Regions from separate parts of the Enterobacter sp. 6722112 genome, predicted to be linked through region 3. Evidence: predicted binding sites of a transcription regulator. Region 3 holds the regulator's gene; each other region holds the start of a gene.

Region 1 (4,335 bases), 3.8 Mb from region 3:
GGTTGTTGAACGAGAACAGGCGCGGTTCCAGCTCGCGCATGCTGTAGCCGCAAATCGGGCAGGCAAAGTTGGCGGAGAAGAGCAGCTCTTCCGCTTTCGGGTCGTCCATATCGGAGACCACGGCCGTGCCGCCAGAGAGTTCCAGCGCCGTTTCAAAGGACTCCGCCAGACGCGTTGCCAGATCTTCACGTACCTTAAAGCGGTCAATCACCACTTCGATGGTGTGTTTCTTTTGCAGCTCCAGCTTTGGCGGATCGGACAGGTCACACACTTCGCCGTCGATACGGGCGCGGATATAGCCCTGGCTTGCCAGGTTCTCCAGCGTTTTGGTGTGCTCGCCCTTACGCTCTTTAATGATCGGCGCCAGCAGCATCAGGCGTTTGCCTTCCGGCTGCGACAGTACGTTATCCACCATCTGGCTGACGGTCTGGGCCGCCAGCGGGACGTCGTGGTCCGGGCAGCGCGGCTCGCCCACGCGCGCATACAGCAGACGCAGGTAGTCATGGATTTCGGTAATGGTACCGACCGTGGAGCGCGGGTTATGCGATGTGGATTTCTGCTCAATGGAGATAGCAGGGGACAACCCTTCAATGTGGTCGACATCCGGTTTTTCCATCAGCGACAGGAACTGACGCGCGTACGCCGAGAGCGATTCAACGTAACGACGCTGTCCTTCGGCATACAAAGTGTCGAAAGCCAGTGAGGATTTGCCAGACCCCGAAAGCCCGGTCACGACGATGAGTTTGTCGCGAGGGATTATGAGGTTGATATTCTTGAGATTATGGGTGCGGGCGCCCCGAACTTCGATCTTATCCATTCACCTTTCCCGGTTGGAACACGGATTGCCTGATTTGTTTGAAGGACAAACGGCTGTCAGAAACGGCTAATTATGACACAAAATGACCTGTTTGAATATACAGTATTGGAATGCATTTTCTGATCCACTGTGTAACAATGTCGAGTTCGCGGGAGAACTCTGGAACGTGCTACGCAACTATCAAAGTGCAGCATGGAAATGGTACACTCGCGCGTTTACACTATTAAGAAACGTATTCAGGAGACACGAACATGGCCAGCAGAGGCGTAAACAAGGTGATTCTCGTCGGTAATCTGGGCCAGGACCCGGAAGTACGCTACATGCCGAGTGGTGGCGCAGTTGCCAACATTACGCTGGCTACTTCCGAATCCTGGCGTGATAAAGCGACCGGAGAAATGAAAGAGCAGACCGAATGGCACCGCGTTGTGCTGTTTGGCAAACTGGCCGAAGTGGCCGGTGAGTATCTGCGTAAAGGTTCTCAGGTCTATATCGAAGGCCAGCTGCGTACCCGCAAATGGACCGACCAATCCGGCGCTGAGAAGTACACCACGGAAGTGGTGGTGAATGTGGGCGGCACCATGCAAATGCTGGGTGGCCGTCAGGGCGGTGGCGCACCGGCAGGTGGCGGTCAGAATCAGCAGCAGGGTGGTTGGGGTCAGCCTCAGCAGCCTCAGGGCGGCAACCAGTTCAGCGGCGGCGTGCAGTCCCGTCCGCAGCAGCAGTCTGCTCCGGCACCGTCTAACGAACCGCCAATGGATTTCGACGACGATATCCCGTTCTGATATCCAGACGCGTGAAAAACAAAAAACCCAGACAATGTCTGGGTTTTTTTATAACAGGCTATCAGGTAATCACCATCGGCCAGTCTGGCGGAGTGTGGCTCATGGCTTCAACCATCACCACTTTAATGTTTTCCCAGACGGCGGCAATGTCTACCAGCGTAATGCCAAGCAAACCTGTCGCGAACCAGCATGCGGCGCCCAACCCTAACAGGGTGCTAATCACAGCAAGACCTGCGTAGTCGGACTTTCGAAACTGAATGTTTAACGTGCTGGCCAGGAACATCAAAACCGCGCTCAACAACGGCCAGCGCAGGAGCACCATGCTGGTGGTAATGGTTGCCATAAAACCCATCCTCGACAAAACAGACGAACTGGAATGAAACAATGTTTCTCGTTACATAAGATGTGTGAACTATATCACATTTGCTGTTTTATTCGCCAGTATCCGCGTGAGGTAAAAGTGGGATTATTGCCGGGGAAAATATATCGTCGTCGCTCAGAACGACGTCTGGTCGGAATTTTTATTTTTATTTCATCCAGATAGTAAAACCTTTGCAAAACGCCATCGGCTGTATAGCGTTTACAGCAGTATATCTATGGATTATGCTTGTGTGGAACAATAAATGTACCCGCAAAAATAATTCATCGCATTGAATTAATTGACTTTTTTGGATTTTGTATTCTTTGTTTTACACTCGGCATGCTCTTTGATTTCGTGGTCTTATTCTTTTATTCAGATATGAATTATTGCGGTTGCTCTCTCGATTAATGACCTGCGAAAAGATAATGAAAGAAAAAAGACGCGAGATTATTAACGACAGCATGCAGGCGCTGCATGCCCTGGCGAAGCTGATGCCGCAACTCAACGCGCAGTGTTCGCCGGTTGAAATGCTGGAAATTATCAACAGCGCACTGGGGGCAAATCTCTCATGGGTCAGTGTCGAATCCGCAGACGGGCCGCGCGTGGTTTGTGCCGGCGACGTGACGTGTCACGCCTTTAACGTGGCGGATTTTCTTGCCAGCACCCTGTTGCAGCGGCATCACCGCGCCTGGCGGGTGATCTACTGGAAAGAGCATATTGGCCGGGCGGTATTTTCCCCTCAGCACCCAGGCTATGCGCGGCTGCAAAGCGGCGTGCTGTGTAAATTCTCAGCGCATGGCAGACAGTGCAGTGGTTATTTCTTTTTGGCTTTTAATGAAAAACTGACCTCGTTGCCGATACTGAAAAATATCGTGGTGGTATTGGTTGAGAAGCTAAAAGATTATTTTGATGACATCATCGTGCGGGAAAAAACGGCGCAGGAAATGCAGCGCGTCGTCACGCAATATAAAACCTTATTTGAGCGTGCTCCGGTATTAATGAACGCCTTTGACAGGCATAACCGGTGTGTATTGTGGAATGCCGAATGCGAAAAAGTCTTTGGCTGGAGTATGACTGAAATCGGCGAGCATCCCGATCCGCTGGCCCTGTTTTACCCGGATCCTGAGGAGCGACAGCGCGTGCAGGAGTCGGTTCGTTTCGCACCACTTAAGGATATGTACGAATGGCACCCGGTGCGTAAAGACGGGACGCAGTTAACCATTCTCTGGTCAAACATCCTTTTGCCGGATAACTCCATTCTCAACATTGGCCTGGATATCACCGAACGTAAAAAAGCAGAACAGCAGCTGACCGTCAAAGCCACCACGGACGATCTGACGGGCTGTCTGAATCGCTCGACAATCTTACAGCGTCTCAAAATAGCGCTGGCAGCCAGTTCGCCGCAGGATGTCAGTAGCCACTTCTGTCTCCTGATGTTCGATCTCGATTATTTCAAGCAGATCAACGATCGGTGGGGACATCAGGTTGGCGATGCGGCATTGATCCACTTTTGCGACCGTATTCGCGAGGTGAGCCCGGCCGGGTCGGCGCTGGGACGGGTGGGGGGCGAAGAGTTTGTTCTTCTGCTGGCGCACACGGATGGTATGGCCGCTACGTTGCTCTCTTCCCGGCTGCGTGCCGCGCTGATCTCAAAACCGCTGCGTGTGGGCGATAAAACGCTGGTACTCTCTTTCAGCGCCGGGGTGGTTGAAGTCTGTCAGGGGCAACGGGATACTTCTGCCATACTGATGCGTGCCGATAAGGCATTATATGACGCCAAGCGTACGGGAAGAGGAAAAACGGTCCTGGCGTCTGATTATTTATAAATCAGCATAAGAACAAAGAGCAGGCTATTTCAGCCAGCGAATTTTCCACACCTGTCGCGGGTAATTATTTTCCTTATCAGAAACGAAATGAATACTTTTAGTTTGGCTTACGGGAAAATATTATCGGCATCACGAATTTTAGGATTTTTAATACCAAAAGTCAGTTGCTAACTTCCCATGATTCATGCAACGTAATCACCTGTTTATCAAAGCAGCCGGTCTTCATTGCTACAGGCGTACAACATGCAGGGATACAGAGCGGGAAATGAATCGTAGCGCGCTGCGCAACATGCTCAAAGTGGTCGGGATTATCATGGTAGTTATGCTGCCGGTGATGCTTGCGCTATGGTTTGCCCAGCTTAGAGCCGTGTCGGAAATCAGCGCCCAGCTGCGCACGTTTGCTGAACTTGCTTTAAACAAAACTGAACGGGTTATTCAACAGGTTGATCTGGCCCGGGAAGACGCGGAAAAATATCAGGGAAAAGTGTGTACGCCGGAGCATCGTCAATATATGTTGAACGTTTCCCGCGGTCGTCTTTTTGTTGCCGA
Region 2 (4,335 bases), 2.5 Mb from region 3:
CGGAGATCCCGGCTGACGTGCTGGCGCGCTACCCGGGCGTGGTGGAATCCATCGCCAAACTGGAAGCAGAAGGTTTCCCAATCTTTGCTTATGACGGCTCTCTGGGCGGCAAATATCCGGTTATCTGCGTGGTACTGTTCAACCCGGCAAATGGCACCTGCTTCGCCTCCTTCGGCGCGCACCCGGACTTCGGCGTGGCGCTGGAGCGTACCGTAACCGAACTGCTGCAAGGTCGTAGCCTGAAAGATCTCGATGTCTTTACTCCGCCAACCTTTGATGACGAAGAAGTCGCCGAGCACACCAACCTCGAAACACACTTCATCGACTCCAGCGGTTTGATCTCCTGGGATATGTTCAAACAGGACGCGGACTATCCGTTCGTGGACTGGAGCTTTGCCGGTACGACGGAAGAAGAATTCGCCACCCTGATGGCGATCTTCAACGCGGAAGATCAGGAAGTCTACATTGCCGACTATGAACACCTCGGCGTTTACGCGTGCCGTATTATTGTGCCAGGTATGTCGGACATTTATCCGGCAGAAGATCTGTGGCTGGCGAACAACAGCATGGGCGCGCATCTGCGTGAAACCCTGCTGGCCCTGCCAGGCAGCGAGTGGGATAAAGAAGATTATCTGAACCTGATCGCCCAGCTGGACGAAGAAGGACACGATGATTTCACCCGCGTGCGCGAACTGCTGGGTCTGGCGACCGGAAAAGATAACGGCTGGTACACCCTGCGCATCGGCGAGCTGAAAGCGATGCTGGCGCTGGCGGGCGGCGATCTGGATCAGGCTTTGGCCTGGACCGAGTGGACGATGGAGTTTAACCAGTCCGTCTTCTCCGCCGAGCGCACTAACTATTACCGTTGCCTGCAAACGCTGCTCCTGCTTTCTCAGGAAGACGACCGCGAGCCATTGCAGTATCTGAACGCCTTTGTACGTATGTACGGTGCGGATGCCGTTGAAGCTGCCAGCGCGGCGCTAAGCGGTGAAGAACCATTCTACGGCCTGCAAGCGGTTGACAACGATCTGAAAGCCTTCCCGGCGCATCAGTCACTGCTGAATGCGTATGAAAAATTGCAGAAGGCAAAAGCCGCTTACTGGTCAAAATAAGCGCATATAACATTAATGGCTGTAGGCGTATTCAATCGCCTGAGCTATATTACGGGGCAATTTCATTGCCCCTTTTTTTTATTTTTCCGCAATGACGTTTAATTGTAATAATTAAGTTAACCACGGGTAAATATAAAAACGCTTACCTGAGCTTTACTGTTACTAATTATAATAAATACTCCATTTTAATTAACTGTTCCACGGGAGGCTGAAGGAAAAAATTCAACTCTTTTCATAACTTTTAAAATTTATTTTTATACGGATAATCAAATACTTACTCCGCTTTTGCTGTAAAACCATACACACTGCGGGCCTATAAGCCAGGCGAGATATGATCTATATCAATTTCTCTTCTATAATGCTTTGTTAGTATCTCGTCGCCGACTTAATAAAGAGAGAGTTAGTGTGAAAGCTGACAACCCTTTTGATCTATTACTCCCCGCTGCGATGGCGAAAGTTGCCGAAGAAGCGGGTGTCTACAAAGCCACGAAACATCCGATGACGACGTTCTTTCTGGCCATTACGGCTGGGGTGTTCATCTCCATCGCTTTCGTCTTCTATATCACAGCCACCACCGGCACTGCCGGGATGCCTTTCGGCATAGCGAAACTGATTGGTGGTATTTGCTTCTCACTGGGCCTGATTCTCTGCGTCATCTGCGGCGCCGACCTCTTCACCTCAACGGTGCTGATTGTGGTGGCAAAAGCCAGCGGAAGAATTACCTGGGGTCAACTGGGGCGCAACTGGCTCAACGTTTACGTTGGCAACCTGATTGGCTGTCTGCTCTTTGTTCTGTTGATGTGGCTCTCTGGCGAGTATATGACCGCCAACGGCGGCTGGGGGCTTAACGTCCTGCAAACCGCCGACCACAAAATGCACCATACATTTATCGAAGCTGTTGCTCTCGGCATCCTCGCAAACCTGATGGTCTGCCTGGCGGTCTGGATGAGCTACTCTGGTCGTAGCCTGATGGATAAAGCCATGATTATGGTTCTGCCGGTTGCGATGTTTGTTGCCAGCGGCTTTGAGCACAGTATTGCGAATATGTTCATGATCCCGATGGGGATTGTTATCCGCAACTTTGCAAGCCCGGAGTTCTGGACTGCTGTAGGTTCAACCCCGGAAAGTTTTTCACACCTGACTATTATGAACTTCATTACTGATAACCTGATCCCCGTCACTATCGGGAACATTATCGGTGGGGGTCTGTTAGTTGGGTTGACATACTGGGTCATTTACCTGCGTGGCGGCGATCATCATTAATGGTTGTCTCAGGCAGTAAATAAAAAATCCACTTAAGAAGGTAGGTGTTACATGTCCGAGCTTAATGAAAAGTTAGCCACAGCCTGGGAAGGTTTTACGAAAGGTGACTGGCAGAATGAAGTCAACGTCCGTGACTTCATTCAGAAAAACTATACCCCGTATGAAGGTGACGAATCCTTCCTGGCTGGTGCGACTGACGCAACCACCAAGCTGTGGGACAGCGTAATGGAAGGCGTTAAACTGGAAAACCGCACTCACGCGCCAGTTGATTTTGACACCTCCGTTGCTTCTACCATCACTTCTCACGATGCTGGCTACATCAACAAAGCCCTTGAGAAAATCGTTGGTCTGCAAACTGAAGCACCACTGAAACGCGCAATCATCCCGTTCGGTGGTATCAAAATGGTTGAAGGTTCCTGCAAGGCGTATAACCGCGAGCTGGACCCAATGCTGAAAAAAATCTTCACCGAATACCGTAAAACCCATAACCAGGGCGTATTCGATGTTTACACCAAAGACATTCTGAACTGCCGTAAATCTGGCGTTCTGACCGGTCTGCCAGATGCCTATGGCCGTGGCCGTATCATCGGTGACTACCGTCGCGTTGCGCTGTACGGTATCGACTTCCTGATGAAAGACAAATACGCACAGTTCGTCTCTCTCCAGTCTGACCTGGAAAACGGCGTAAACCTGGAAGCGACTATCCGTCTGCGTGAAGAGATCGCTGAACAGCACCGTGCGCTGGGTCAGATCAAAGAGATGGCGGCTAAATACGGCTGCGATATCTCTGGTCCTGCAACCAACGCTCAGGAAGCTATCCAGTGGACCTACTTCGGCTACCTGGCCGCTGTTAAGTCTCAGAACGGTGCAGCAATGTCCTTCGGCCGCGTATCCACCTTCCTGGATGCGTACATCGAACGTGACCTGAAAGCAGGCAAAATCACCGAACAAGACGCTCAGGAAATGATTGACCACCTGGTCATGAAACTGCGTATGGTTCGCTTCCTGCGTACCCCAGAATATGATGAGCTGTTCTCTGGTGACCCAATCTGGGCAACCGAATCTATCGGCGGTATGGGCGTAGATGGCCGTACTCTGGTAACCAAAAACAGCTTCCGCTTCCTGAACACCCTGTACACCATGGGTCCTTCTCCGGAGCCGAACATCACCGTTCTGTGGTCTGAAAAACTGCCTCTGAACTTCAAGAAATTCGCCGCTAAAGTGTCCATCGACACTTCTTCTCTGCAATACGAGAACGATGACCTGATGCGTCCTGACTTCAACAACGATGACTACGCTATCGCTTGCTGCGTAAGTCCAATGGTTGTTGGTAAACAAATGCAGTTCTTCGGTGCGCGTGCAAACCTGGCGAAAACCATGCTGTACGCAATCAACGGCGGCGTTGATGAAAAACTGAAAATGCAGGTTGGTCCTAAGTCTGAACCGATCAAAGGCGACGTGCTGAACTATGACGAAGTCATGGAGCGCATGGACCACTTCATGGACTGGCTGGCTAAACAGTACGTGACCGCGCTGAACGTTATCCACTACATGCACGACAAGTACAGCTACGAAGCCTCTCTGATGGCGCTGCACGACCGTGACGTCGTTCGCACCATGGCGTGTGGTATCGCAGGTCTGTCCGTTGCTGCTGACTCCCTGTCTGCAATCAAATATGCGAAAGTTAAACCAATTCGTGACGAAGATGGTCTGGCTATCGACTTCGAAATCGAAGGCGAATATCCGCAGTTTGGTAACAACGACGCTCGCGTTGATGACATGGCGGTTGACCTGGTAGAACGTTTCATGAAGAAAATTCAGAAACTCACTACCTATCGTAACGCTATCCCGACTCAGTCTGTTCTGACCATCACCTCTAACGTTGTGTATGGTAAGAAAACCGGTAACACCCCAGACGGTCGTCGTGCTGGCGCGCCATTCGGCCCAGGTGCTAACCCAA
Region 3 (4,335 bases):
GTTGCTATGTCTGCCAGACATCCGGTTATTGCCGTTACGGGTTCGAGTGGGGCGGGAACCACTACCACCAGCCTCGCCTTCCGCAAGATCTTCGCCCAGCTTAACTTACGGGCGGCAGAGGTAGAAGGCGACAGCTTTCACCGCTACACGCGCCCGGAGATGGATATGGCCATCCGCAAGGCGCGCGATCTGGGTAAACACATCAGCTACTTCGGCCCGGAGGCCAATGACTTCGGCCTGCTGGAGCAAACCTTCCGTGAATACGGGCAAAGCGGTACCGGGCAGTCCCGCAAGTATCTCCACACCTACGATGAAGCCGTGCCCTGGAACCAGGTCCCCGGCACGTTCACGCCCTGGCAGCCGCTGCCGGAACCGACTGACGTGCTGTTTTACGAAGGATTGCACGGCGGCGTGGTGACGCCTCAGCACGACGTGGCGCGCCACGTGGATTTGCTGGTGGGGGTGGTGCCGATTGTTAACCTTGAGTGGATCCAGAAGCTGACGCGTGACATGAGCGAGCGCGGCCATTCGCGAGAGGCGGTCATGGACTCGGTGGTGCGCTCCATGGAAGATTACATCAACTTCCTGACGCCGCAGTTCTCCCGAACCCACATTAACTTCCAGCGCGTCCCCACCGTGGACACCTCTAACCCGTTCGCTGCAAAAAGCATCCCGTCGCTGGACGAGAGCTTTGTGGTGATCCACTTCCGCAACCTGGAAGGCATTGATTATCCCTGGCTGCTGGCGATGCTACAGGGTTCGTTTATTTCGCACATGAATACGTTAGTGGTACCGGGCGGAAAAATGGGGCTGGCAATGGAGCTGATCATGACACCGCTGGTGCAGCGGCTGATGGAAGGAAAGCAGATCGCGTGAATTGTTTTGCCCGGTGGCGCTGCGCTTACCGGGCCTACGGGCGTGCTTTTGTAGGGCGGGTCAGCGAAGCGCCACCCGCCAAAAATTAAGCCGCGATCACTTCATACGAATGGGTGATTTTTACCGCTTTCTCCAGCATTAACGCCACAGAGCAGTATTTTTCCGCAGACAGGTCAACCGCACGCGAGACCGCCGCGTCCTTCAGTTCTTTGCCGGTGACGATAAAGTGCAAATTAATATGCGTGAACAGGCGGGGCGCCTCTTCACGACGTTCCGACGTCAGCTTCACTTCACAATCGGTCACGTCATGACGGCCTTTTTGCAGGATCGACACCACGTCGATCGCACTGCATCCGCCTGCCGCCATCAGCACCATTTCCATTGGGCTTGGCGCTTTATCGCCGGAGTTGCCATCCATCAAAACCTGGTGCCCAGAAGCAGACTCGCCCAGGAACGTTAACCCTTCAACCCATTTCACACGCGCTTGCATATTCACTCACTCCAACGTTGCATTTTTTATGACAGATTACGTGTACGTTACATTTCTCGCAACGGAAGGCGACCTGCGTCATGCTGAAGCGAGACACCAGGAGACACGCGGCGAAAGCTATGCTAAAACACTCTGGATGCTACAGTAATACATTGACGTTACACATGTATGCAGAGGACATCAAACTTTACTGGCTGCGAAACGTTACGACAGCCGACTTCCCAGGTATGGGTAAGAATTCGATTGCAACCCCAGAGTCCGGATGCATCTTATGACTCTGGTGACAGCTTATAACAGAGGATAACAGCGCATGGTGCTTGGCAAACCGCAAACAGACCCGACTCTCGAATGGTTCTTGTCTCATTGCCACATTCATAAGTACCCATCAAAGAGCACGCTGATTCACCAGGGTGAAAAAGCGGAAACGTTGTATTACATCGTTAAAGGCTCGGTGGCCGTGCTGATCAAAGATGAAGAAGGGAAAGAGATGATCCTTTCTTATCTGAACCAGGGCGATTTTATCGGTGAACTGGGCCTGTTTGAAGAAGGCCAGGAACGTAGCGCCTGGGTTCGTGCAAAAACAGCATGTGAAGTGGCTGAAATTTCTTACAAGAAATTCCGTCAGCTGATTCAGGTCAACCCTGACATCCTGATGCGTCTTTCTTCCCAGATGGCACGCCGTCTGCAAGTGACCTCTGAGAAGGTGGGTAACCTCGCCTTCCTGGACGTGACCGGTCGTATCGCGCAGACGCTGTTGAACCTGGCGAAACAGCCAGACGCCATGACCCACCCTGACGGTATGCAAATTAAAATTACCCGTCAGGAAATCGGTCAGATCGTCGGCTGCTCCCGTGAAACAGTGGGCCGTATCCTGAAGATGCTGGAAGACCAGAACCTGATCTCTGCCCACGGTAAAACTATCGTGGTCTACGGAACCCGTTAATTTCGGTCAAACGGCGTGCCGCCGCAGGGTGGCACGCCGTTTTTGTCTCTACTCCTCATGTGGCGCAGGCTGATCTATCACCCGGAAGTTAACTACGCACTACGACAAACGCTGGTGCTGTGTCTTCCCGTGGCCGTGGGCCTGATCCTCGGACATCTTCAGCAAGGCCTGCTGTTTTCCCTCGTGCCCGCCTGCTGCAACATTGCCGGTCTGGATACGCCGCATAAACGCTTTTTTAAACGTCTGATTATTGGCGGCTGCCTGTTTGCCGGCTGTAGCCTTGCCGTACAACTTTTACTGGCCCGCGACATTCCTCTGCCGTTGATCCTGACCGTGCTGGCGATGACGCTCGGCGTCACCGCCGAAATCAGCTCGCTGCACGCCCGCCTGCTTCCCGCGTCGCTGATTGCCGCCATCTTCACCTTAAGCCTTGCGGGCAATATGCCGGTGTGGGAGCCATTGCTGATTTACGCCCTCGGCACGCTATGGTACGGGCTGTTTAACTGGTTCTGGTTCTGGCTGTGGCGGGAACAGCCGCTGCGCGAATCCCTGAGCCTGCTCTACGTGCAGCTTGCTGAATACTGCGAAGCAAAATACACCCTGCTCACTCAACATACCGACCCGGAAAAATCCCTGCCGCCGCTGCTGGCGCGCCAGCAAAAAGTGGTGGATCTGATCAGCCAGTGCTATCAGCAGTTGCACATGCTTGCCGCCAACAAAAATCATGAATACAAGCCGCTGCTGCGAACCTTCCAGGTCGGGCTGGATTTGCAGGAGCATATCTCCGTCAGCCTTCATAATCCGGAAGAGGTGCAAAAGCTGGTGGAGCGCAGCCATGCGGAAGCGGTGATCCGCTGGAACGCGCAGACCGTCGCGGCCCGCCTGCGGGTGCTGGCTGACGATATCCTCTATCACCGCTACCCGACGCGCTTTAACATGGACAAACAGCTCGGCGCGCTGGAAAAGATTGCGCGTCAGCACGCGGATAACCCGGTCGGGCAATTTGCTGCCTGGCATTTCAGCCGCATCGCCCGGGTGTTACGCACCCAGCGCCCGCTTTATGCCCGGGACCTGATGGCCGATAAGCAAAAACGGCTGCCGCTGCTGCCCGCGCTCAAAAGCTATCTATCACTGAAATCTTCCGCCCTGCGCAATGCCGCGCGGATCAGTGTGATGCTGAGCATCGCCAGCCTGATGGGAATGGCCCTGCACCTGCCGAAACCCTACTGGATCTTAATGACCGTGCTGTTTGTCACCCAGAACGGCTATGGCGCCACGCGGGTGCGCATTCTGCATCGGGCGGGCGGTACGATGGCGGGGCTGATTATCGCGGGCGTGACGCTGCACTTTCACGTGCCGGAAGGCTATACCCTGGCCGGTATGCTGGCGATCACGCTGGTGAGCTACCTGATCATCCGCAAAAACTACGGCTGGGCGATGGTGGGCTTTACGGTCACGGCGGTGTATACCCTGCAACTGCTCACGCTTAACGGGGAACAGTTTATTATTGCCCGGCTGGTCGATACGCTAATTGGCTGCCTGATCGCCTTTGGCGGCATGGTCTGGTTGTGGCCGCAGTGGCAAAGCGGGCTGCTGAGGCAGAACGCCCACGACGCGCTCGAAGCCGATCAGCAGGCCATTCGTCTTATTCTGAGCGATGACCCGCAGCCCTCTCCGCTGGCCTACGAGCGCATGAAGGTCAACCAGGCGCATAACGCCCTGTTCAACTCCCTTAACCAGGCCATGCAGGAGCCGGGCTTTAACGCGCACTATCTGGCTGACATGAAGCTGTGGGTCACGCACAGCCAGTTTATCGTCGAGCACATCAATGCCATGACGACGCTGGCGCGGGAGCACACGATGCTGACGCCGGATCTGGCGCAGCGCTATTTGCAGTCGTGTGAAATTGCGTTGCAGCGCTGTCAGCAGCGTCTGGAGTATGACGCGCCGGGCGAGTCAGGGGATTCGAACATTCTGGAAGCGCCGGAGACGCTGACCCATGGGCCGATGAGCACCCTGGAGCAGC
Region 4 (4,335 bases), 2.5 Mb from region 3:
CAGGCTGATGGATTCAGCAATAATGCGGTTTTTGATATGACGCTCGAAAACTTCAGACAATCCCTGCACGCGCGCTTCGTTGCGGGTATTACCGGCAGACATGCCGTTAGACACATACAGGTTGCCGACGATGTTCATCGGGATATAAACGGTCTGCTCGTCAGACTGACGGGTGAACGGCAGGGCGCAGATCCCACGATCCTCATTGCCGGATTGCAGGTCGATCAACATGCTGCCGGTCAGTTCGTTTTCCGGATCGTAGAACGCGCGCAGGCGGGCATCGAGAATGCCTTCCGGCAGTTCATCGTTTTCGGTCAGCGGGAACCATTTTTCGTTCGGATAGTGAACGAACGGACCGTTGGCAATAGTTTCGCCCAGCCAGAAGTCGGCGAAGAAGTAGTTGGTGGACAGACGCTCAAAATACTCACCCAGCGCAGAGGCCAGTGCCGCTTTTTTGGTCGCGCCTTTACCGTTGGTAAAGCACAGCGCACAGTCTTTGTCGCGAATATGCACGGACCAGACGTGAGGCACCGGATTCAGCCAGGAGGCTTCTTCGATATTAAAGCCCAGGTCGGTCAGTTTCTGCTGGAAGCGAGCGATGGAATCTTCCAGAGCGGCGTCTTTGCCGGGGATAAACGTTTGAGTCATGGCGTTCACTTTTATCGTACGTAAAGCGCGCAATGATACGGGTTTTGCGTGACGGGTGCTATCTCCGGCGAAAATAAATGGCTGGACTATGCTTATAAGCAGTAACCTACTGTTAAGGCATAAAAAAATGAAAGCTTTCGATCTCCAGCGGATGGCGTTTGATAAAGTCCCTCCTGAGTTTTTAGGCGAAGTAGCGCTGCGCAGCCTGTACACCTTTGTACTCGTTTTCCTGTTTCTGAAAATTACCGGACGTCGCGGCGTGCGGCAGATGTCGCTGTTTGAAGTGCTGATCATCCTGACGCTGGGGTCGGCGGCAGGGGACGTTGCCTTTTATGACGATGTGCCGATGGTGCCGGTCTTTATCGTCTTCGTGACGCTTGCACTGCTGTACCGGCTGGTCATGTGGCTGATGTCGAAAAGTGAGAAACTGGAAGATCTGCTCGAAGGGAAGCCGGTGGTGATTGTCGAAGATGGTCAACTGGCCTGGGAGAATGTGCAAAGCGCCAATATGACGGAGTTTGAGTTCTTTATGGAACTCCGTTTGAGCAGCGTTGAGCAACTGGGGCAGGTGCGTCTGGCGATTATGGAAACGAATGGTCAAATCAGCGTCTATTACTATTCCGACGATGAGGTGAAGCCCGGCCTGTGCATCCTGCCGGATATGCTCATCGAGCGATACAAAACTGTACCTGAAGCGGGCGAGTACGCCTGCATAAAATGTAGTCATGTCGTGGTTATGCAGGCGGGCGATCATCAATTATGCCCCCGCTGTACGAATCCAGAATGGACGAAGGTTAGCCGGGCTAAACGTAACACCTGACAGCGATTTTGTCGGTTTTGTGACAACGGTACGGCAGATTGTATTGTGTGACGAGGGGCACATTTCTTCGGCCATCAGTTTTAGACATTGCGGCGCGTGTCACTGAATGATAAAACCGATATCCACAGTTATAACTTATGGCTTTTAGCGTGGTGAGGGGAAATGGCTCAAGTCTTTAATTTCAGTTCAGGTCCGGCAATGTTACCGGCAGACGTGCTCAAACAGGCTCAACAGGAGCTGTGTGACTGGAACGGTCTGGGTACGTCGGTGATGGAAGTCAGCCACCGGGGTAAAGCGTTTATTCAGGTGGCGGAAGAAGCAGAAAAGGATTTTCGCGATCTGCTGAACATTCCCTCGAACTACAAAGTATTGTTCTGTCATGGCGGTGGACGCGGCCAGTTTGCGGGTATCCCGCTCAATCTACTGGGCGACAAAACCACCGCTGATTACGTTGATGCCGGCTACTGGGCGGCCAGTGCGGTAAAAGAAGCGCACAAATATTGCACGCCGAATGTCATCGATGCCAAAGTGACCGTTGACGGTCTGCGCGCCGTGAAGCCGATGAGTGAGTGGCAGCTTTCTGACAACGCCGCGTATCTTCACTACTGCCCGAACGAAACCATCGACGGTATTGCCATTCACGAAGAGCCAGACTTTGGCGAAAATGTCATTGTGACGGCGGATCTCTCTTCAACCATTCTGTCCACCCCGCTGGATGTCAGCCGCTACGGCGTCATCTACGCGGGTGCCCAGAAAAACATCGGTCCTGCGGGTCTGACTATCGTTATTGTGCGTGAAGACCTGCTGGGGAAAGCCCATAAGTCTTGCCCGTCAATTCTGGATTACACCGTCCTGAACGACAACGATTCCATGTTCAACACCCCACCAACGTTTGCCTGGTATCTCTCCGGCCTGGTCTTCAAATGGCTGAAGCAAAAAGGCGGTGTGGCGCAGATGGATAAGATCAATCAGCAAAAGGCTGAACTGCTGTACGGCGTGATCGACAAGAGCGATTTCTACCGTAACGATGTCGCCAAAACTAACCGTTCGCGCATGAACGTGCCGTTCCAGCTGGCGGACAGCAACCTGGATAACGTGTTCCTGGAAGAGTCCTTCGCGGCGGGTCTGCATGCGCTGAAAGGCCACCGTGTGGTAGGCGGAATGCGCGCCTCTATCTATAACGCCATGCCGCTGGAGGGCGTTAAAGCCCTGACTGATTTCATGATCGACTTCGAACGTCGTCACGGTTAATTGGCTGTTTTTCACCCCCGCAGCGTTCCTGCGGGGTTTTTATTATGTTGAGTTGAGAGTTGAGTTTCATGGAATCCCTGACGTTACAACCTATCGCGCGGGTAGATGGCACCATTAATCTGCCTGGTTCAAAAAGTGTCTCGAACCGCGCTCTGCTGCTGGCAGCTCTGGCAAACGGCACCACCGTCCTCACTAATCTGCTGGACAGCGATGACGTGCGCCATATGCTCAATGCACTGAAAGCGTTGGGCGTTCAGTACGCGCTGTCTGACGATCGTACCCGTTGTGAAGTCACCGGTAACGGCGGCGCGTTACATTCTGCTGAAGCGCTGGAGCTTTTCCTGGGTAACGCCGGTACCGCGATGCGTCCTCTGGCCGCAGCGCTGTGTCTGGGGAGTAACGATATTGTGCTGACCGGTGAGCCGCGAATGAAAGAGCGTCCGATCGGCCATCTGGTGGATGCCCTGCGTCAGGGCGGCGCGCAGATTGATTATCTTGAGCAGGAAAATTACCCGCCCCTGCGTCTGCGCGGGGGATTCACTGGCGGCAATGTTGAGGTTGACGGTAGCGTTTCCAGCCAGTTCCTGACCGCGCTGCTGATGACCGCACCGCTGGCACCACAGGACACCGTCATCAACATTAAAGGCGACCTGGTTTCTAAGCCGTACATTGATATCACCCTGCACCTGATGAACACCTTTGGTGTTGAGGTGGAAAACCAGTCTTATCAGCTTTTCGTGGTGCGCGGAGCGCAGCAGTATCACTCCCCGGGCCACTACCTGGTTGAAGGCGATGCTTCATCCGCCTCCTATTTCCTTGCCGCAGGCGCGATTAAAGGCGGTACGGTTAAAGTGACGGGCATTGGCCGCAACAGCGTGCAGGGCGATATCCGTTTTGCTGACGTGCTGGAAAAAATGGGCGCGGTGGTGACCTGGGGCGATGACTTCATCTCCTGCACCCACGGTGAGCTGAACGCCATCGATATGGATATGAACCATATTCCGGATGCGGCGATGACCATTGCCACCGCTGCGCTGTTTGCGAAAGGCACCACCACGCTGCGAAACATTTACAACTGGCGTGTGAAAGAGACGGACCGCCTGTTCGCGATGGCAACCGAGCTGCGTAAAGTGGGGGCCGAGGTAGAAGAGGGCGAAGACTACATTCGCGTCACGCCGCCGGCAAAACTGCAATTTGCAGAAATTGGCACCTACAACGATCACCGCATGGCGATGTGTTTCTCGCTGGTGGCGTTGTCAGATACGCCAGTCACTATCCTTGATCCGAAGTGTACGGCAAAAACGTTCCCGGACTACTTCGAACAGCTGGCGCGCATTAGCACCCTGGCCTGATGATCGTATGCCGCATCACCTGATGCGGCATTTCCTTACGCTTTCTGACACTCATCCTCTTTCATTTCTTCTACACTCTGCTTCAATCATTCCGTAATTTGCACGCAAAGGTAACAGTTGCGCACGTTGGCGCGTATAATGCGCGGCGTTCATGTAAACGGTATGCCTTAATTAAGGAGAAAAAGATGACGGCAATTGCCCCGGTAATCACCATTGATGGGCCAAGTGGCGCAGGGAAAGGTACTCTGTGCAAAGCGATGGCGG

What was found. Region 3 encodes CRP, which controls carbon source genes, mostly activating them, when cyclic AMP is high. Its sites were predicted from a motif close to ATGTGANNNNNNTCACAT; they were not measured.
Region 1: a site for CRP is predicted at 2,005-2,022, ahead of AC4OVU_RS01980 (YjcB family protein). Genes of this name have one in related genera too.
Region 2: a site for CRP is predicted at 1,442-1,459, ahead of focA (formate transporter FocA). Genes of this name have one in related genera too.
Region 4: a site for CRP is predicted at 1,514-1,531, ahead of serC (3-phosphoserine/phosphohydroxythreonine transaminase). Genes of this name have one in related genera too.

Annotation. Positions count from the first base shown of each region.
Region 1 covers NZ_JBZWGR010000007.1:100,305-104,639, forward strand. Annotated here, with positions in the region: gene uvrA (excinuclease ABC subunit UvrA) at 1-817, opposite strand, end outside; gene ssb1 (single-stranded DNA-binding protein SSB1) at 1,069-1,599, shown strand; gene AC4OVU_RS01980 (YjcB family protein) at 1,661-1,942, opposite strand; gene AC4OVU_RS01985 (sensor domain-containing diguanylate cyclase) at 2,386-3,786, shown strand; gene AC4OVU_RS01990 (EAL domain-containing protein) at 4,052-4,335, shown strand, end outside.
Region 2 covers NZ_JBZWGR010000007.1:1,355,324-1,359,658, reverse strand. Annotated here, with positions in the region: gene ycaO (30S ribosomal protein S12 methylthiotransferase accessory factor YcaO) at 1-1,112, shown strand, start outside; gene focA (formate transporter FocA) at 1,518-2,375, shown strand; gene pflB (formate C-acetyltransferase) at 2,427-4,335, shown strand, end outside.
Region 3 covers NZ_JBZWGR010000007.1:3,902,422-3,906,756, forward strand. Annotated here, with positions in the region: gene AC4OVU_RS20255 (phosphoribulokinase) at 7-876, shown strand; gene AC4OVU_RS20260 (OsmC family protein) at 962-1,366, opposite strand; gene crp (cAMP-activated global transcriptional regulator CRP) at 1,677-2,309, shown strand; gene AC4OVU_RS20270 (YccS/YhfK family putative transporter) at 2,367-4,335, shown strand, end outside.
Region 4 covers NZ_JBZWGR010000007.1:1,359,660-1,363,994, forward strand. Annotated here, with positions in the region: gene ycaO (30S ribosomal protein S12 methylthiotransferase accessory factor YcaO) at 1-648, opposite strand, end outside; gene AC4OVU_RS07940 (DUF421 domain-containing protein) at 776-1,468, shown strand; gene serC (3-phosphoserine/phosphohydroxythreonine transaminase) at 1,631-2,719, shown strand; gene aroA (3-phosphoshikimate 1-carboxyvinyltransferase) at 2,788-4,071, shown strand; gene cmk ((d)CMP kinase) at 4,257-4,335, shown strand, end outside.